3 regions of the Bacillus sp. PK3-067 genome follow, and region 1 is predicted to be linked to each of the others. Evidence: riboswitches for the same ligand, from Rfam matches in the RefSeq annotation. Region 1 holds a riboswitch; each other region holds the start of a gene.

Region 1 (5,405 bases):
ATTACACAGGATTTTTCTGAGGCAACCATTGTTGGTAATAAACAGCACTTTCAACAATGTTTTTTAAACTTAATAAAAAACAGTATTGAAGCAATGCCTAATGGTGGTACCTTAAATATTTCCTCATCTATCAATAATAGTAAAGTTGAAATACGAATTGAAGATAGCGGAGTTGGAATGTCACAGGAGCAAATACATCGATTCGGTGAACCGTATTTTAGTACAAAAACAAAAGGAACCGGTTTAGGTACAATGGTTGCTGTTAAGATTATTGAGACGATGCATGGAAGTTTAAAGATCCGGAGTATCGTTAGTAAAGGAACGACTTTAACGATTACGTTCCCGAAATATAGTGAGAATACGCATTTAAACAAATAAAAAAGGAGCATAGTTGCTCCTTTTTTATTTGTTTCGATACATAAGTATCTTCAATGTTTTTTTAGTTTACATTTGTGAAGACTAATTAAAAATTAGTATCCTCCGCCCCAGCAGCTGCATCCTACAATTATTAATAGAATGAATAACACAACTAGTAAAGCGAAACCTCCACCAAAACCACAAGAACCACCGTAACTCATATTTTCTCCTCCTTTTGGTTTGAAAACTAATAGGTAGTTGATCATTTTAAACTGGTTCGTATTATACATTATGTATATATCCCTTTTTTGAGCATGTCTACATAAAAATAAGTAAAAGCACTCGTTTAAAGAGTGCTTTAAAATGGATACCAAAAGTTTTGAAATACGTTTAATTTTAAATATACCGCAACAATAAATATGAAAATACCGGCAAATAAAGCGATGAAATCTTCACGTTTCGCCTTACTTGTATAAAACCATGTACGTTTATCCTTCTTTCCAAATCCTCTTAAATCCATTGCATTTGAAACCGTATCTATTCTTTCTAGAGAATGAATGATTAGTGGCCAGAAAATTAAAACACGGTTCTTCATACGAACCCATAAACTTGCTTCTCCTTTTTCAAAAGCCACTCCTCTCGCTTCTTGCGCGTGTTTAATAATTTTATACTCAGACTGGATGTCAGGAATATAACGTAGTGCAATATTTATTGCATATGTAATCTTATAATGAATACCAAGTTTACTTAAGCTACTTACAAATTCGCTTGGATCTGTCGTGTAAATAAAAAGAAGTGTAAATGGTAATAACGTAAAATACTTTAATGAAAGTGTAGCTGCATAAAATAATGTTTCATATGTAATCGTTGCATATCCAACATGTAAAAACGCGGTATATGATTCAGTTAATTCAGATCCATGAGTTGGTGTAATAAATAAAATCATGACAGAGTTTAATAAACTAAATGTAAATATGACACTAAAAACAATTAAAATTTTACGAAATGGAATTTTAGCAATGCTGAGTCCGATACACCCAATAATAAATAATATTAGCAACACCCGAAAATCAAAAAACAAAAAAGTAAGCGTCATACAAAAAATAAATAAAAACAATTTCACTACCCCATCCATACGATGAAAATATGTACTATGCACCTTCCTCCCTCCTATTACTGTCTAAATAAAGCTCCATAAATTTTTCTGGACATGCAATCCCACTAAATTTAATAAACTTGGTTAAAGAACTCTCTCTTAAGTTGGCTCTTTGTAACGTTTCTTGATTGCCTAATACATCAAACACTGTATTATCCGCAATAATTTTCCCTTCATGTAGAACTACTGCACGGTCTGTATATTCTAGCGCGAGATTCATATCGTGAGTGATAACAACAAATGAAATTCCCTTTTTAGCTAGGTTTTTAATAAACGACATAAATTGTTTATAATGATAATAATCTTGTCCTGCTGTCGGTTCATCTAATATGATAAGCTTAGGATTTGTTGTTAATACAGATGCGATTGTTAGTCTCTTTTTTTGCCCATAGCTTAGTGCTTGAATTGGCCAATTACGAAATGGATATAAGCCACAAATTTTTAAAATCCCTTCTACTTTATTCTTAATTTCTTCCTTAGAAAAATTATGTAATGTTAATGTAAATGAAACTTCTTCAAAAACAGTAGGCTGTGTAATCATATGATTTGGATTTTGCATCACGTAAGATATGATTTCCCCACGTTTACGAATAGACCAAGAACTAATATCTTCACCTTTTAACGCAATTTTCCCATTTTTCATTTTGTTTATACCTATAAGACTATGAGCTAATGTTGATTTCCCTGCTCCATTATGTCCTAACAGTGCCACAATTTCTCCTTCATATATTAAAAGGTTTACATTTTCTAATACTTTTTGTTTATTAGGGTATGAAAATGATAAATTCTCCACTTTAAGTAATTCCTTGTTTTTAGCATTCCTTTCTAATATGACTTGTTTCTCCATCCACTCTTTTATAACGTTGCTTACCTTTTCTTTTTGAAGGTTTTCCATTGGATATATTACGTCATTATTACGATCAAAATGTAATCTCTTTAATGCTTCGATGTAAATAGGCTCTCTTAAGCCAATACGTGGTAATATATTTGACGCTAAGATTTCTTTTGGTGTTCCCATCGCAATGACTTTACCTTCATCAATTAATATAACTTTGTCTAAATCCAGTTTTAAAATTTCTTCTATCCTATGTTCGATAATAACAATCGTTTTATTATACTGCTCATGTATATCTTTCATAAGTTCTATCGTATGTATGGCGCTTAGTGGATCTAAGTTCGCTAATGGTTCATCGAACAATAATATATCCGCATTTGTTGTTAATAAACCAGCAAGAGAAACTGTTTGCTTTTGACCTCCTGATAATTCATGTGGACTTTGTTTATGAAACGTATGCATCTTCACCTTTCTTAATGAGTCCGAAACAATCTTTTTCATGTTATCTTGCTTTACACATTCATTTTCTAAATAAAAAGCTACATCTTCTTCTACTGTCAGACCAATAAATTGAGCATCTTGATCTTGTAAAATTGTTCCTACCTGTTTACTTTGTTCAAAAATACTTCCTTCCCTTGGGTCTTTACCGGCAATTAAAACGTTACCTGTGCTATTCCCTTCGTAAGAAAATGGGATTAGCCCATTTATACAATGAGCTAATGTCGACTTTCCTGAACCACTTCGTCCAGCAATTAGCACTTTTTCCCCAGGGTATATATGAAAGGTAATATCACTTAAAGTAGGCTGCGCAGCATGCCCATATTGAAAGGTGAATTGTTCAAACGAAATAATTGGTTGCATGTTAACATCCCTACTTTTCAATTTTTAAATGTGTATGTTTCTTATTGGATTTCGCCAAACCAATTGTAAGTGGCAATCCAAGTACTAAGAAAACGATGACATCGGAAATTGTTGCTCCTAATACTTGTATAACAATTTTGTCAAATGGTTCTCCCATCACAATAATATCGAATGCCCCAGCAAATATAATAGCAATGACAATACCAACTAGCCCAGTAATTGCTAAATAAGAAATATCCCCCTTGTTAAACGACCCGTTTTTCACACTAAAACCAACTCTTTTTTGAATAAGCCCCATTGAAAAACCAATAATTCCTGAACTAATAACCCATCCCCACCAAATACCCCATCCAGCAATCGTATCTGTTACGGTATGACCGATAAGTCCGATTAACAGTCCTGCCACTGGACCAAATAATGCTCCAAAAACAGTTAATATAGCTAATGCTGGTTTAATAAATGTATTCGGTGCAATAGAAAATCCCCAAAGTCCTAATATCCCGTATAATGCTGCTCCAATACCGATTGCTACTACTAACTTTGTTGATAATTTATTCATGACAATTCCCCTCTCATATTAGTCAACTTTTATTACTCTATATTTAATTTAAAAATGAATTATGCATCGACACTCCCTTTCTATACAACAAAAAAATGACCTCTTACATAAGAGGTCACTTTCTTTCACTTTCAAGAATCCTCTTATCTTTCAAAAAACACATCGTGTCCTCTGCGGAATTAGCACCTTCCTATAAAATTGCATAGGGGTTGCTGAGGTTTCTTAGGGCCGTTCCCTCCACCTCTCTGGATAAGTATTAATTTGTAATTCGTATTATGGCACTAAAGAATGTAAATTTCAACACTTTTCTTACTATTTTTATTTTTTATTAAATAGCACATTTAAATCATTGTATTCTTATCGGAATTATGAAATAATGAATTCAAAATCGTTTCGGGAGGACTGCATTATGAAAGTTATTGGTTTGATTGGAGGATTAAGTTGGGAATCTACATCATTATACTATAAACATATTAATACACTTACACTCTCTCAATACGATCAAAATGCGAAGCTAATTTTATATAGTATGGACTTTGGTGAAGTAACTACTTTATTACAAAACCATCAATATGAAGAAGTGAAAAATGAACTAGTTACAGTTGCAAAGAAAGTTGAAAAATCTGGGGCTGAATGTTTATTAATGTGTTCAAATACTGTACATCTATTTGCCGAGGAGGTAGAACAAGCAATATCTATCCCGCTTCTTCACATTGGTGATGTAAGTGCTAAAGAAATGGTAGAACAGAATATAAAACGTATCGGACTATTAGGAACAAAACAAACGATGGAGCAAGATTTCTATAAATCACGATTAGCGAAATATAACATTGAGACAATTATCCCAAATGACGAGGAAAGAACTTTTATCCACCATGTCATATTAGATGAATTAAGTAGAGGGATCATTTCAGAAACATCTAAAAAAAGGTTATTACAAATTACAAAATCATTAATTCAAAACGGTGCTGAAGGTATATTATTAGGCTGCACTGAAATACCTTTACTCATCTCCCAAAATGATCTTACTGTTCCCGTTTTTGATACTGCTTTTTTACATGCAAATACTGCTGTACAATTTGCTGGATAAGAATACACAAGCATAAAGGTGAGAACCTCTATGCTTGTATACAGTTACGACTATTTATCCCGCTATTTGCAGGCAGTAAAGCCCCACCAATTAAAGTTTTACTTTATTTAAAAGAGATTCAATAACTGCAATCGCTTCTTTTGAACCACCACATTCTAAAAAGCTATCATTAAGTTTTCTTATACCATATTTATACTTTTCATTTGAAAGTACATCTGTTACGGCCTCTTTTAAAGTGTGTACATTAACATGTTCTTTCAATAGTCTATGTGCCGCTTCAAGCTCAGTTAATCTTTGCGCTATCATTGGCTGATCTTTATCATGCGGTATTATTACAAATGGGACATTATAATGAATGGCATCGTGTACACTATTCATACCACCATGTGTAATAAAAACATCTGCTTCATTTAATATTTCTGATTGAGGTACGTATGGAGCAATTATAAAATTATCTGGTGCTTCCTTAATTTTAGAAATATCATTTCTATCACCAATTGCCATTACAACTATCCCATCAAAATCTGAAAAAGTATCAATACAAGTA
Region 2 (5,405 bases), 1.7 Mb from region 1:
GATTACGGCTGATAAATCTTAGGATGATCAAGTCATTAGTCATTTATTCTAAAATTCATCTTTTAGCAACGTTAAAAATCTGTGATTCCATATGTTCTCATAAAAATCAATTGTCTCTTTTGCGGACATAAAAGGATTATTCAACGTAGAGGTTGTTTTCTGTCCCATAAAGTTTTCGTATCCTAGCCCGTGGGCAAACTTAATCGTTGCATCCATACAGTACTCTGTTTGGGCGCCACAAAATTCAATGCGATTTACAGATAATTGATCTAAAATTTCTTTTAAGTTTGTTTTATAAAATGAATTTGCATGTGTTTTTCTTACAAAAAAATCTTGTTCTTGAACATCTAGATCGGTATGAATAGCCCAAAGTTCTTTCTCGGGTACTAAATCATCATCACAATGTTGAACAAAAAGGATTGGTTTATTTAATTTTCTATATGAATAAATTCTTTTATTTACTTTTTTTAGTAAGTTCTGTAAATCAAATAAATGCTCCTCGCTATAACATACGCCATTTTGTAAATCGATAACGATTAAAATATCTGCACAAGTATCCATTATTTTCACCCCTTTTTATTTCTTAATATATCAATTAATCCATTATTTAGAAATAGATGATATACTTTTATTTTTTATGGACTATAAGAAAAGAAGAAATTCAAATGAATATAGCTAAACCGCATAAAAAGAAGATATGAAAACCTAATCTCATATCTTCTTTTTCTCTATGCATTTACAGGTTCTTCTACATAAGAAAGGGCATTTTCAAAATCGGATATTAAATCGTTAACATTTTCAAGACCGACTGATAACCGAAGTAATGAATTAGATATTCCTCTTTTATCACGAGCTTCTTGCGACAGTGCTGCATGTGACATTTTTGCTGGATAAGAAAGAATTGACTCTACAGCTCCTAAACTAACTGCAAAAACAGGCAATTTTACTTTTGATAAAAATTTGCGGAGTGCATCTTCTGACTGCAAAGTAAACGATAAGACCGCTCCAGCTGATGTTGCTTGAGATTGTTGAATATCAAATCCGAGATGAGTTTGTAATCCCGGATAATAGACATTTTTTACTTTAGAGTGCTCTTGTAAATAATGTGCGATTTTATTGGCATTTTTAGCTGAATGTTCGAGGCGTACATGCAATGTTTTTAGACCGCGAAGTACGAGAGAACAATCTTGAGGTCCTAAAATAGCACCGAATGCATTTTGTAAAAATCCAAGCTTTTGAGCGAGTTCTGAATCTTTTACTACTGCTAATCCGGCAGTAACATCACTATGACCAGCAATAAATTTTGTAGCACTATGAAGAACGACATCAGCTCCAAGTTCAAGTGGTTTTTGGAATAGTGGTGTCAAAAATGTATTATCAACAAAAGTAAGAGCCCCAATAGATTTTGCGAGTTTAGAAACCTCGCGAATATCTGTCACTTTTAAAAGTGGGTTAGAAGGTGTTTCTACATAAAAGAGCTTTGTATTTGGTTTAATGTTTTGTTTTATTTCTTCTAAATTGGTCATATCAACAAATGTATGTGAAACACCGTAACGGGAGAGTACCTCAGTTATCACTCGGTAAGTGCCTCCGTACACATCTTCTGAAATGAGTACGTGATCACCTTGTGAAAGAAGGAGGAATGCAGTGGAAATCGCTGCAATGCCTGATGCAAAGGCGAATCCTTTTGTTCCGCCTTCTAATAAAGCAATGATATCTTCAAGAGCTTCACGAGTTGGGTTTCCTGACCTGCTATAGTCATATTTTCCGAACGTATCTACATCAAACTGGTGAAAAGTTGATGTGTTATAAATAGGAACGTTCACAGCGCCTGTTTGCGAGTCGTGTTTATATTGGTTGTGTAGTAAGAGTGTATCTATAGAATAGCTCATATTCTTACACCTTCTTTTACGAGTTTAATTGCTTGCTTTAAGTCTTGAATTAAATCGTTACTATTTTCAATGCCAACTGAGAATCGAAGAAGACGATTGCATACGCCGTTTGCTGTTCTAATTTCTTCAGGAATATCAGCATGTGTTTGCGTTGCTGGATAAGTCATTAAACTTTCTACACCACCAAGACTTTCGGCAAATGTAATTAAGGATAAAGATTGTAAGAATGGATTAATCCAAGCTTCATCTTTAAGGCGGAATGAGATCATGCCACCTCTTCCTGGATAAAATACATCTGTCACCCCGTCTTCATCATTTAAATACGCAACAACTGCTTTCGCATTTTCTTCATGTTGCCTCATGCGAAGCGCTAACGTTTTCATACCGCGAATTAATAACCATGAGTCAAATGGGCTTAAAACTGCACCTGATGCATTATGATAATGAGCGATTTCCTCGCAAAGTTCCTTTCCTTTTGCAACGACAAGCCCGCTTAGTACATCGTTATGTCCCCCTAAATATTTCGTTGCGCTATGAAGTACAATGTCAGCACCTTCTGTTAATGGTTGCTGTATATAAGGTGTGTAGAAAGTGTTGTCTACAATAAGGAGTAGTCCGTTCCTTTTCGCTACAGTTGCGACAGCAGCAATATCAGTAACTTGCATTAATGGATTAGTTGGAGTTTCTATGAAAATAGCCTTCGTTTCAGTTGTGATAGCTTGCTCAATTTGTTTAATAGACTGTGTATTTACGTATCTACATCGAACATTCCACTTTTTTTCATGCTCAGAAAATAATCGATACGTTCCCCCGTATAAATCTTCAGATACAATAAGTTCGTCTCCAGAGCGGAATAGAGAAAGGACGAGGAGAACAGCCGCCATCCCTGAACTACAGGCATAACCTTGTTCGCCATATTCTAAGTCTGCGATCGCCTGTTCTAAAAGACCTCGAGTTGGATTGCCAGTTCGTGAATAGTCAAAGCCAGTAGATTTACCAATTCCTTCGTGACGATAAGCGGTTGAGAAATAAACTGGTGGATTAACCGTTCCGGTTGTAGTTTCACTGCGATTTCCGATTTGTGCTAGTTTTGTTTCGATTGTTGACATATGAAAATTCCTCCTTTTTAAATTGAAACATTAAGTGAATATAAAATAAAAAAAGCCTTCTAAGAAGAAGGCTTTCGGTTTGAATAGAGTCTTCTTCTCATCTGTCAAATCTTTCACAATTTGCTGGAATTAGCACCTTATTAACAAAATGTTAATGGTTGCTGAGGCGTCACAGGGCCAGTCCCTCTACCTCTCTAGATAAGAATGTTCGTATGAAATTTTTATTATGTTTTTAACTTTACAATAAAATATAACTGAATTGCAACTTTATTTTAAATAATTTTTATTTTTCCGCAAGTGTCATTGACTTTTACTTTTGTGCATGCTAAATTTATTAAAAAATTAACAAACATTGTTAAAAGGGGAACGCATTTCCTTTTAGCTACATAAATAAAATAATAAAGACAACTCTTATTGAGAGCGGTGGAGGGAAAGGCCCTGTGAAACCCGGCAACCTTCAAACGAAATGTTTGAAACGGTGCTAATACCTGCAAAACGAATGTTTTGCATAATAAGAGGAGGAACGATTATGTCCCCCTCTTCAAAGTGAAGAGGGGGTTTTTATATTGATAGAAATGAGGGAGAGTCGTGAAATTACTAGATTTATTATCAAAAGGAATTGTAATAGGTGATGGTGCGGTTGGGACGTTATTGCATTCACATGGTTTGCAAAGTAGCTTTGAAGAATTGAATGTATCTGATCCAGACTTAATTATATCGATTCATAAACAATATGTAGCTGCTGGAGCAGATGTAATTCAAACGAATACGTATGGAGCAAATGAGGCGAAATTACGTATGTATGGTTTAGAAAATCAAGTTACAGAAATTAATAGAGCGGCAGTAAAACTAGCGAAAGCATCTGTGACAGATAAAAATGCAATTTTAGGAACAATTGGTGGTATGAAACATATCGGAGCTGTTACAACGACTGATATGGAAAGAGAGTTTATGTTACTTGAACAGGCAGGGGCTTTACTAGAAGAACAGGTTGATGGATTACTATTAGAAACTTTTTACGATGAATTTGAATTACTTCATGCCGTTAAAGTATTGCGTAAGCAAACGAATATTCCAATTGTTGCGCAATTAGCGTTACATGAAGCAGGTACGACTCAAAATGGAAATGATGTCAATGAAATATTAAAGCAACTTATAGATTACGGTGCAAATGTTGTTGGATTGAATTGTCAACTAGGGCCGCTTCATATGACGGAAGCTTTCAAAATGATATCGATTCCTCAAAATGGCTATTTATCAGCATACCCAAATGCAGGCCTCCCGAATTATGTGGATGGACGTTACGTATATGAGGGAAGTCCAGCTTATTTTGAAGCGATGACACCGAGATTTATTGAGCAAGGTATTCGGTTATTGGGTGGTTGTTGTGGTACGACTCCAGAACATATTCAAAGTATGAAGCGCGCTGTTGCGAATATTACCCCTGTAATAGAAAAAGACACGATTCAAAGGCCGAAAGTCGTTCATACGCATGAGAAACGTTCGAAGGCTCACGTCACTCTAGCAGAGAAAGCGAAAAAACAAACAACAGTTGTAGTGGAATTAGATCCACCGAAAACGTTAGATACACAGCGTTTTTTTGAAGGAGCAAGAGCGTTAAAAAGAGCGGGAGCAGATGCTATTACTCTAGCAGATAATTCATTAGCATCGCCTCGTGTTTCTAATATGGCGATGGGTGCGTTATTAACGAAGCATGATATCCCAGTATTGACGCATTTAACGTGTAGAGATCATAACGTCATTGGACTACAATCTCATTTGTTAGGTTTATCGGCGTTAGGGATGGAAGAAGTGTTAGCTTTAACTGGTGATCCAGCGCGCGTTGGTGATTTTCCCGGTGCCACTTCTGTATATGATTTATCCTCTATTGAGCTTATTAAAATGATTAAAGAAATGAACGATGGACGTTCAATTTTAGGGAAATCAATTGGACCGGCGACAAGGTTTTCTGTAGGCGGCGCATTTAATCCTCACGTGAGGCACTTAAAAGCAGCGGTTAAGCGAATGGAACGAAAAATAGATGCTGGAGCGGAGTATTTTTTAACTCAGCCAATTTACGATATCAAGTTAATTGAAGAAGTGTATGAAGCGACAAAGCATTTGGAACAACCTATTTTTATTGGAATTATGCCGTTAGTAAGTAAGCGGAATGCAGATTTTCTTCATTTTGAGGTGCCGGGTATTACTCTTCCTGAAGAAATAAGAGAGAGAATGGATGGACATGAAACGAAAGAGGCAGCAATTGAGGAAGGGATCCGCATTTCACAAGAATTGGTCGACGCAGCGATGAAATATTTTAATGGTATTTATCTTATTACACCATTTTTAAAGTATGAAATTACAGAACATCTTGTTAAATATGTAAGAGAAAAGCAAGAAGTGA
Region 3 (5,405 bases), 560 kb from region 1:
TTACTAGCTTTTTGACACCATCAATTGAATTAAGTTCAGCTTCAATTAAGAACGCTTTTCCTCCATTAGATTCAATCTCACTAATCGTTTCATCTGCAGCTGTTTTATTTCGGCCGTAGTGAATCGCAACTAATGCTCCATCTTTCGCCAATCTCATCGCAATCGCACGGCCAATTCCACGACTCGCTCCTGTTACTAACGCTACTTTTCCATCAAGATTCTTCATTTTTTCCATCCTTCCTAAATTTCCGTTTGATAAAAACCTATACTTATATTTTCATGTAAACACCAATCATTTTAAATATAGATTTATAGGTAATTTAGTCCATTCGCTTATGATATTATAGTTATAATTCGTAATTTACTTTAGAAAACAAAAATAAGGAGGCTACACAATGCAAAACGCCGTAAAACTGGATGAAATCGATCATAAAATTATGAACTTGTTGTATGAAAATGCGAGAATTTCTGTTTCAGAAATAGGACGAATTATATCCATGACGCAACCTGCTGTAAAAGAACGTATTAACAAGCTTGAAGATCAAGGAGTTATAGCGGCTTATCGAACGAAATTTGAGCCTTCCAAAATTAATAAAAACATTCAAGCATTCATCATGTTTAAAACGAGCCAATGCTCTGATTTTATTCAATTTTGTAATGCCGCTCCTGAAGTAACAGATTTATATCGAATTAGTGGGGAATTTAATTATATGATGAAGGTCATGAGCGATTCGATGGATTCCCTCGCTGCGTTTTTAGACTCGTTAATGCAATTCGGATTATCATCTCCTTTAATTGTTTTAAAGAGTGAGTTCGAGGAGAAATTGTCATTCTAATAAAGGGATACGTATTATCCTCACTAACAGTAAAATTTTCTCTTTCTTGAGAAAAACCAACAAAATCAATGATTAGTAACAAAAAAAGAACATTGATTTTCAATGTTCTTTTTTATATCTCTACTTATTAATTAGATTGCTATTCGAAAAAAGCACCTTAATCCCCTTACCCTTGATTCCTCTGCGCCTCTCTAAACTCCTCCTTGACCTTCTCTAACAACCCTTCTTCCGTAATTAATCGATACGCCGTATTTGCTAATGCTTTTGCCGATGTAATTAATGCTTTATCTCCAAGTTCTGAACGTGCTGCTTCTCTAAATTCATTCGTATGTGCAATTAAATCATCTGGTCCGATTTTAATGTACGGATGAATTGTCGGTACAACTTGACTTACGTTTCCTGCGTCGGTTGAACCAATACCCACTCTTTCTTTACGGTTTACGTCTTCGCCTAATAATTCTAGTTCTTCTGCTACGACGTCGTTATATGTTTTTGTTACGAGTAGTTCATCGATTTCATTTTGGAATTGATGGATTTTCACTTTTGTGCCTGTTGCTAACGCTGCTCCCTGTGCGATATTTCTTACTTTTTCTGTTACTTCCGCACATCTTTTTCTCGTTGCTGCGCGGATGAAGAATCTTGCTGCAGCGTAGTCCGGAATAATGTTAGGTGCTTTTCCGCCCTCTGTAATAACACCATGAATTCTTACATCTGACGGAAGTTGTTGGCGAAGTGCGTTAATACCGTTATAGAGCTGAATAACCGCATCTAATGCGTTAATCCCTTCTTCTGGCGAAGCTGCAGCGTGAGCTGTTTTTCCGTAAAAATGAAAATCAAGTGGATCGACTGCTAGTGAAGGACTCGTTGTCGCTGTCTTTCCGCTCGGATGAATCATAAGCGCCGCATCAATGTCTTTAAATAAACCTGCCTTTACATAACTTGATTTCGCGCTACCATTTGGCCCGCCTTCTTCTGCTGGTGTACCAAACACAACAACTTCCCCGCCAATTTCTTCAAGCGTTTCTGATAATGCGATTGCTGCTGCAACACTAATTGTGCCGATTAAATTGTGACCACACGCATGGCCTAGTCCTGGTAAAGCGTCGTACTCCGCTAAAAATGCGATTGCTGGTCCTTGTTTTCCAGAGCTTTTTCGCGCGATAAATCCCGTTTCATGTCCAGCTATATTGTGCTGCAACTGAAATCCTGCACTGCCTAGCAATAAACTTAACGTTCTAGATGCATAAAACTCTTGGTTACCAATCTCTGGATTCGCATGAATATCATGACTTGTTTCTATGTACTTTTCCTTATTTCTTTCGATACTCTCTTCAATTGTTTTTCTTTGTGACGTTACTCCTGTCGCTCCCATTGTTCTTCCTCCTTTTATTTTCACGTAAAAAAGCCTCTTTCTAAAAGATAGAAAGAGGCTTCTGTATATACAGTCAAAATGAGCTTCTTTCTTATCTTTCAAGTTACCTTGCTGGAATTGGCACAGTATTCATAACGAATCCGCTGCCGAGGTATCATAGGGCCAGTCCCTCCACCTCTCGTGATAAGAATTTTCATAAAATTATATTAAATTATTTTTTATTCTAAGTTCATTCCAAGTAAAAGTCAAGGAATTCCTATCCGAATTTACCGAATATCTAAAAATCCTTTTAATACACCAATTGTTTCTGGTGCTTGCAGTCTTGCACATACGTACGGAAATTCCGTGCTACCTTCAAATATCATTTGAGATGTGAGCGGTGCGCCTGCCCAGAAGATTTCATCATCAATTACGATAAACGGGAATGCTTTATTTTGTCTTTGTAACTTTACATTTTTCAGTGGAACTGGTCCATCACTATAAACTATTATTTGTGCATTTGTACGCATGAACGCTTGCCATACTCGTTTATCTACTTGTTTTGTACTTGGAAGTGAAATAATAATTTTTCGTTTTGCGGCTAAAATATCTTTTAATAGCCCTTTCGGCTCTTCAAGATTCATTTCCATAAACCAGCGTAAACGTTTCGAAATTTTCCGTTCCCACAATTGTCTTGATGTCGTGCGATCACACACATCTCCATGACGTTCTATATGAGCTGTTAATTGCGATAACGCTTGTTTTCTAGAAAGATTTTTACGCATATAATGGCAATCTGATAATTGAATGAACTTCCCTCTCGCTCTTGTCACTGCTACATTGACGAGGCGATGGTTTTTATGGTCAAAGAATAGTACGCCAGGTCGTTCTTGTGGATAACTGTCAACCGTATCAAAGATCATCATATCTCTTTCAGAACCTTGGAACTTATGAACTGTAGCCGCTAAAACTGGTATGTGTTGATATTTCGTTCTCTGCAACATTTCTCTAATACACGTCGATAAAAAGCGTGACTGCGCCCTGTAAGGTGTCACAACACCAATTGATTGAATACCGTCTAACAATCCGATTAACATCATTTGCATCGCTACTAAACCAGACATAATGTTAAAACGTGAACCAGAAGCAGCATCTTTTAACGAAAAAGCTCCCATTTGGCTCGTATCAAATAAAACACTCGCTTCATTTGCGAACGGTTGCAATTGCGCAAGTTCTTTACGCTCTGAAACAGACGGATGATCGTATACTCTATTTTTATAAATAAACGAATTCGTAAACTTCGATATATCCGCATGCATACGTCTTTGTTCCTGCAACATAAATAGGTTTGGGTGTGCTTCTGATTTATTAACAGACTCAACAATCCCAGCGTGGTAAAACATATCTTCCCCAAGCCATTTGCGAACAAGTTCATGATTTGCCATCGCAATTGGAGGTAACTGTAAAAAGTCACCGCAAACGACGATACGTTTCCCAAGTGAAGCAGCTAATGCAATTTGCGGAACGAACGCCATACTCACCTCATCTACGACAACTAAATCAAATGTACGCTCATAAATTAGCGCATCAATGGCACATTTCGATAAAGTTGCGCCGATTACTTTCGCATTTTCAATATATTCTTTTTCTACTTCTTTAATTTTAGCCTTTTGCTTTCGAAGATCACTTTCAATCTCTTGTATACGCTTCTTATCAGCAGATGTTGCTTTATACGATAAGATTTTTTCACGAAGATCTTGGCGTGTCTCTTCTAAGTAGAGTCTTTCCTCACCCCATGATCCGTTCGTCGTTTCAACTAACTTAGATGCAAGTAACGTTTCATGATTTCGTATATGTTCATGCTGACTATAACCGTAACGAACAATTTCGCCAGGCGTCCATTTCTTTTTCTTTTCAATTTGCTTCGTTACTTCACTCATTAATACGTCTACTGCCGCGTTACTATGAGCTAACACAAGTACCGATTTTCCTTTTTGATAATGAGCCGAAATAATACGTGATAAATTGTAAGACTTCCCTGTTCCAGGTGGTCCCCATACGTACGTTGTCGGATTGTAAAACGCGCGATATGCCAGTTCATTTTTCGGATTTTTCATCTTCTCAATATGTTTCGGACTGCTCGTCCCATCAACAAGACGCTTTATACGATTACGTTTTAGCTTGTCTTTACGTGCTTCTTTCAATCGCTCTTGCAGTTGCTCTAAAAGTTGCCACGGTTCACTGTATAAAACCGCTTCTCTTATTTCACCTTGTATATAATCATTTAATTTCAGTTCTATTTCTAATCCATGTACAGATAATACTTCTCCTGTCGCTTCCTCACCATCGAACTCAATTCGAATCGGTGAACCTTCAGGTAAGCTTACTTCCGAAATAAGCTGAAATACGTATACTGTACTTTCATAATCTGTATATAAAAAACGACCATTCATGATAGAAATTTTACTACCACCTATCGTTTTCCAATGTTTAATTTCATATGCTAATGCATAATGCCACTCTTTCATCGTTTCCGATAATGAAGGAGTTTGAGTAGTTGTATTCATCGTATAATCTCCTTCCTTCTCCCCAAACATACTTTCTCACTATACCATATAACACGCTAAAATTTGTAAGGTTTTTATCTTGCTTATTTTCTTAATTTTCAATAATATATTGTATATAATTTTCAGAAAGAAGGAATCTACATGCCAGTTAGAAGAATAGAACACGTTGGACTTATGGTTGCAAACTTAGAAGCATCTATCTCATTTTATGAAGAAGTAGTCGGCTTACAGCTCCTTAAACGTATGGGGCACCCGAACCCAGACTTAAAACTCGCTTTTTTAGGTGTGGAAGAATCGAAGGAAACGATACTCGAACTCATTGAAGGTTATAACTCTTCTCTTCCGGCAGAAGGAAAAGTACATCACATTTGCTTTAAGGTAGATTCATTAGAGGATGAAATTGAAAGAATACAAAAACACGGCGTAACCTTTTTACTAGGAGAAGAAATCGAAACATTACCAGATGGAACACGTTACATATTCTTCGCTGGCCCTGATGGAGAGTGGATTGAGTTTTTTGAGACGGAGAGATAAAGTGAAACTTTAGTCAGCCCACAATAAACGGGATAATAACTTTATGATTCACATAAGGAGTAGAAACTGATGAATACAGTTTTTATTATCGTTTTTTGGGTACTTATACTATTTCCA

The links. Region 1 has a riboswitch for S-adenosylmethionine ahead of M1D73_RS13170 (ECF-type riboflavin transporter substrate-binding protein). Riboswitches for the same ligand answer to the same signal wherever they lie in the genome.
Region 2: linked by a shared signal. The riboswitch ahead of M1D73_RS21900 (bifunctional homocysteine S-methyltransferase/methylenetetrahydrofolate reductase) and the one ahead of M1D73_RS13170 (ECF-type riboflavin transporter substrate-binding protein) in region 1 are both predicted to bind S-adenosylmethionine.
Region 3: linked by a shared signal. The riboswitch ahead of M1D73_RS16025 (M20 family metallopeptidase) and the one ahead of M1D73_RS13170 (ECF-type riboflavin transporter substrate-binding protein) in region 1 are both predicted to bind S-adenosylmethionine.

What each region holds. Positions count from the first base shown of each region.
Region 1 is NZ_CP096490.1:2,561,297-2,566,701, reverse strand. It holds gene M1D73_RS13190 (sensor histidine kinase) at 1-378, shown strand, start outside; gene M1D73_RS13185 (YjcZ family sporulation protein) at 471-578, opposite strand; gene M1D73_RS13180 (energy-coupling factor transporter transmembrane component T family protein) at 716-1,516, opposite strand; gene M1D73_RS13175 (ABC transporter ATP-binding protein) at 1,509-3,209, opposite strand; gene M1D73_RS13170 (ECF-type riboflavin transporter substrate-binding protein) at 3,220-3,768, opposite strand; SAM riboswitch class I at 3,909-4,024, opposite strand; gene M1D73_RS13165 (aspartate/glutamate racemase family protein) at 4,178-4,858, shown strand; gene M1D73_RS13160 (macrolide family glycosyltransferase) at 4,949-5,405, opposite strand, start outside.
Region 2 is NZ_CP096490.1:4,255,227-4,260,631, reverse strand. It holds gene M1D73_RS21915 (cysteine hydrolase family protein) at 49-561, opposite strand; gene metC (cystathionine beta-lyase) at 729-1,892, opposite strand; gene metI (cystathionine gamma-synthase/O-acetylhomoserine thiolyase) at 1,889-3,001, opposite strand; SAM riboswitch class I at 3,096-3,206, opposite strand; SAM riboswitch class I at 3,410-3,519, shown strand; gene M1D73_RS21900 (bifunctional homocysteine S-methyltransferase/methylenetetrahydrofolate reductase) at 3,590-5,405, shown strand, end outside.
Region 3 is NZ_CP096490.1:3,123,221-3,128,625, forward strand. It holds gene M1D73_RS16015 (SDR family oxidoreductase) at 1-226, opposite strand, end outside; gene M1D73_RS16020 (Lrp/AsnC family transcriptional regulator) at 396-836, shown strand; gene M1D73_RS16025 (M20 family metallopeptidase) at 1,003-2,208, opposite strand; SAM riboswitch class I at 2,297-2,398, opposite strand; gene M1D73_RS16030 (AAA domain-containing protein) at 2,475-4,784, opposite strand; gene M1D73_RS16035 (VOC family protein) at 4,896-5,288, shown strand.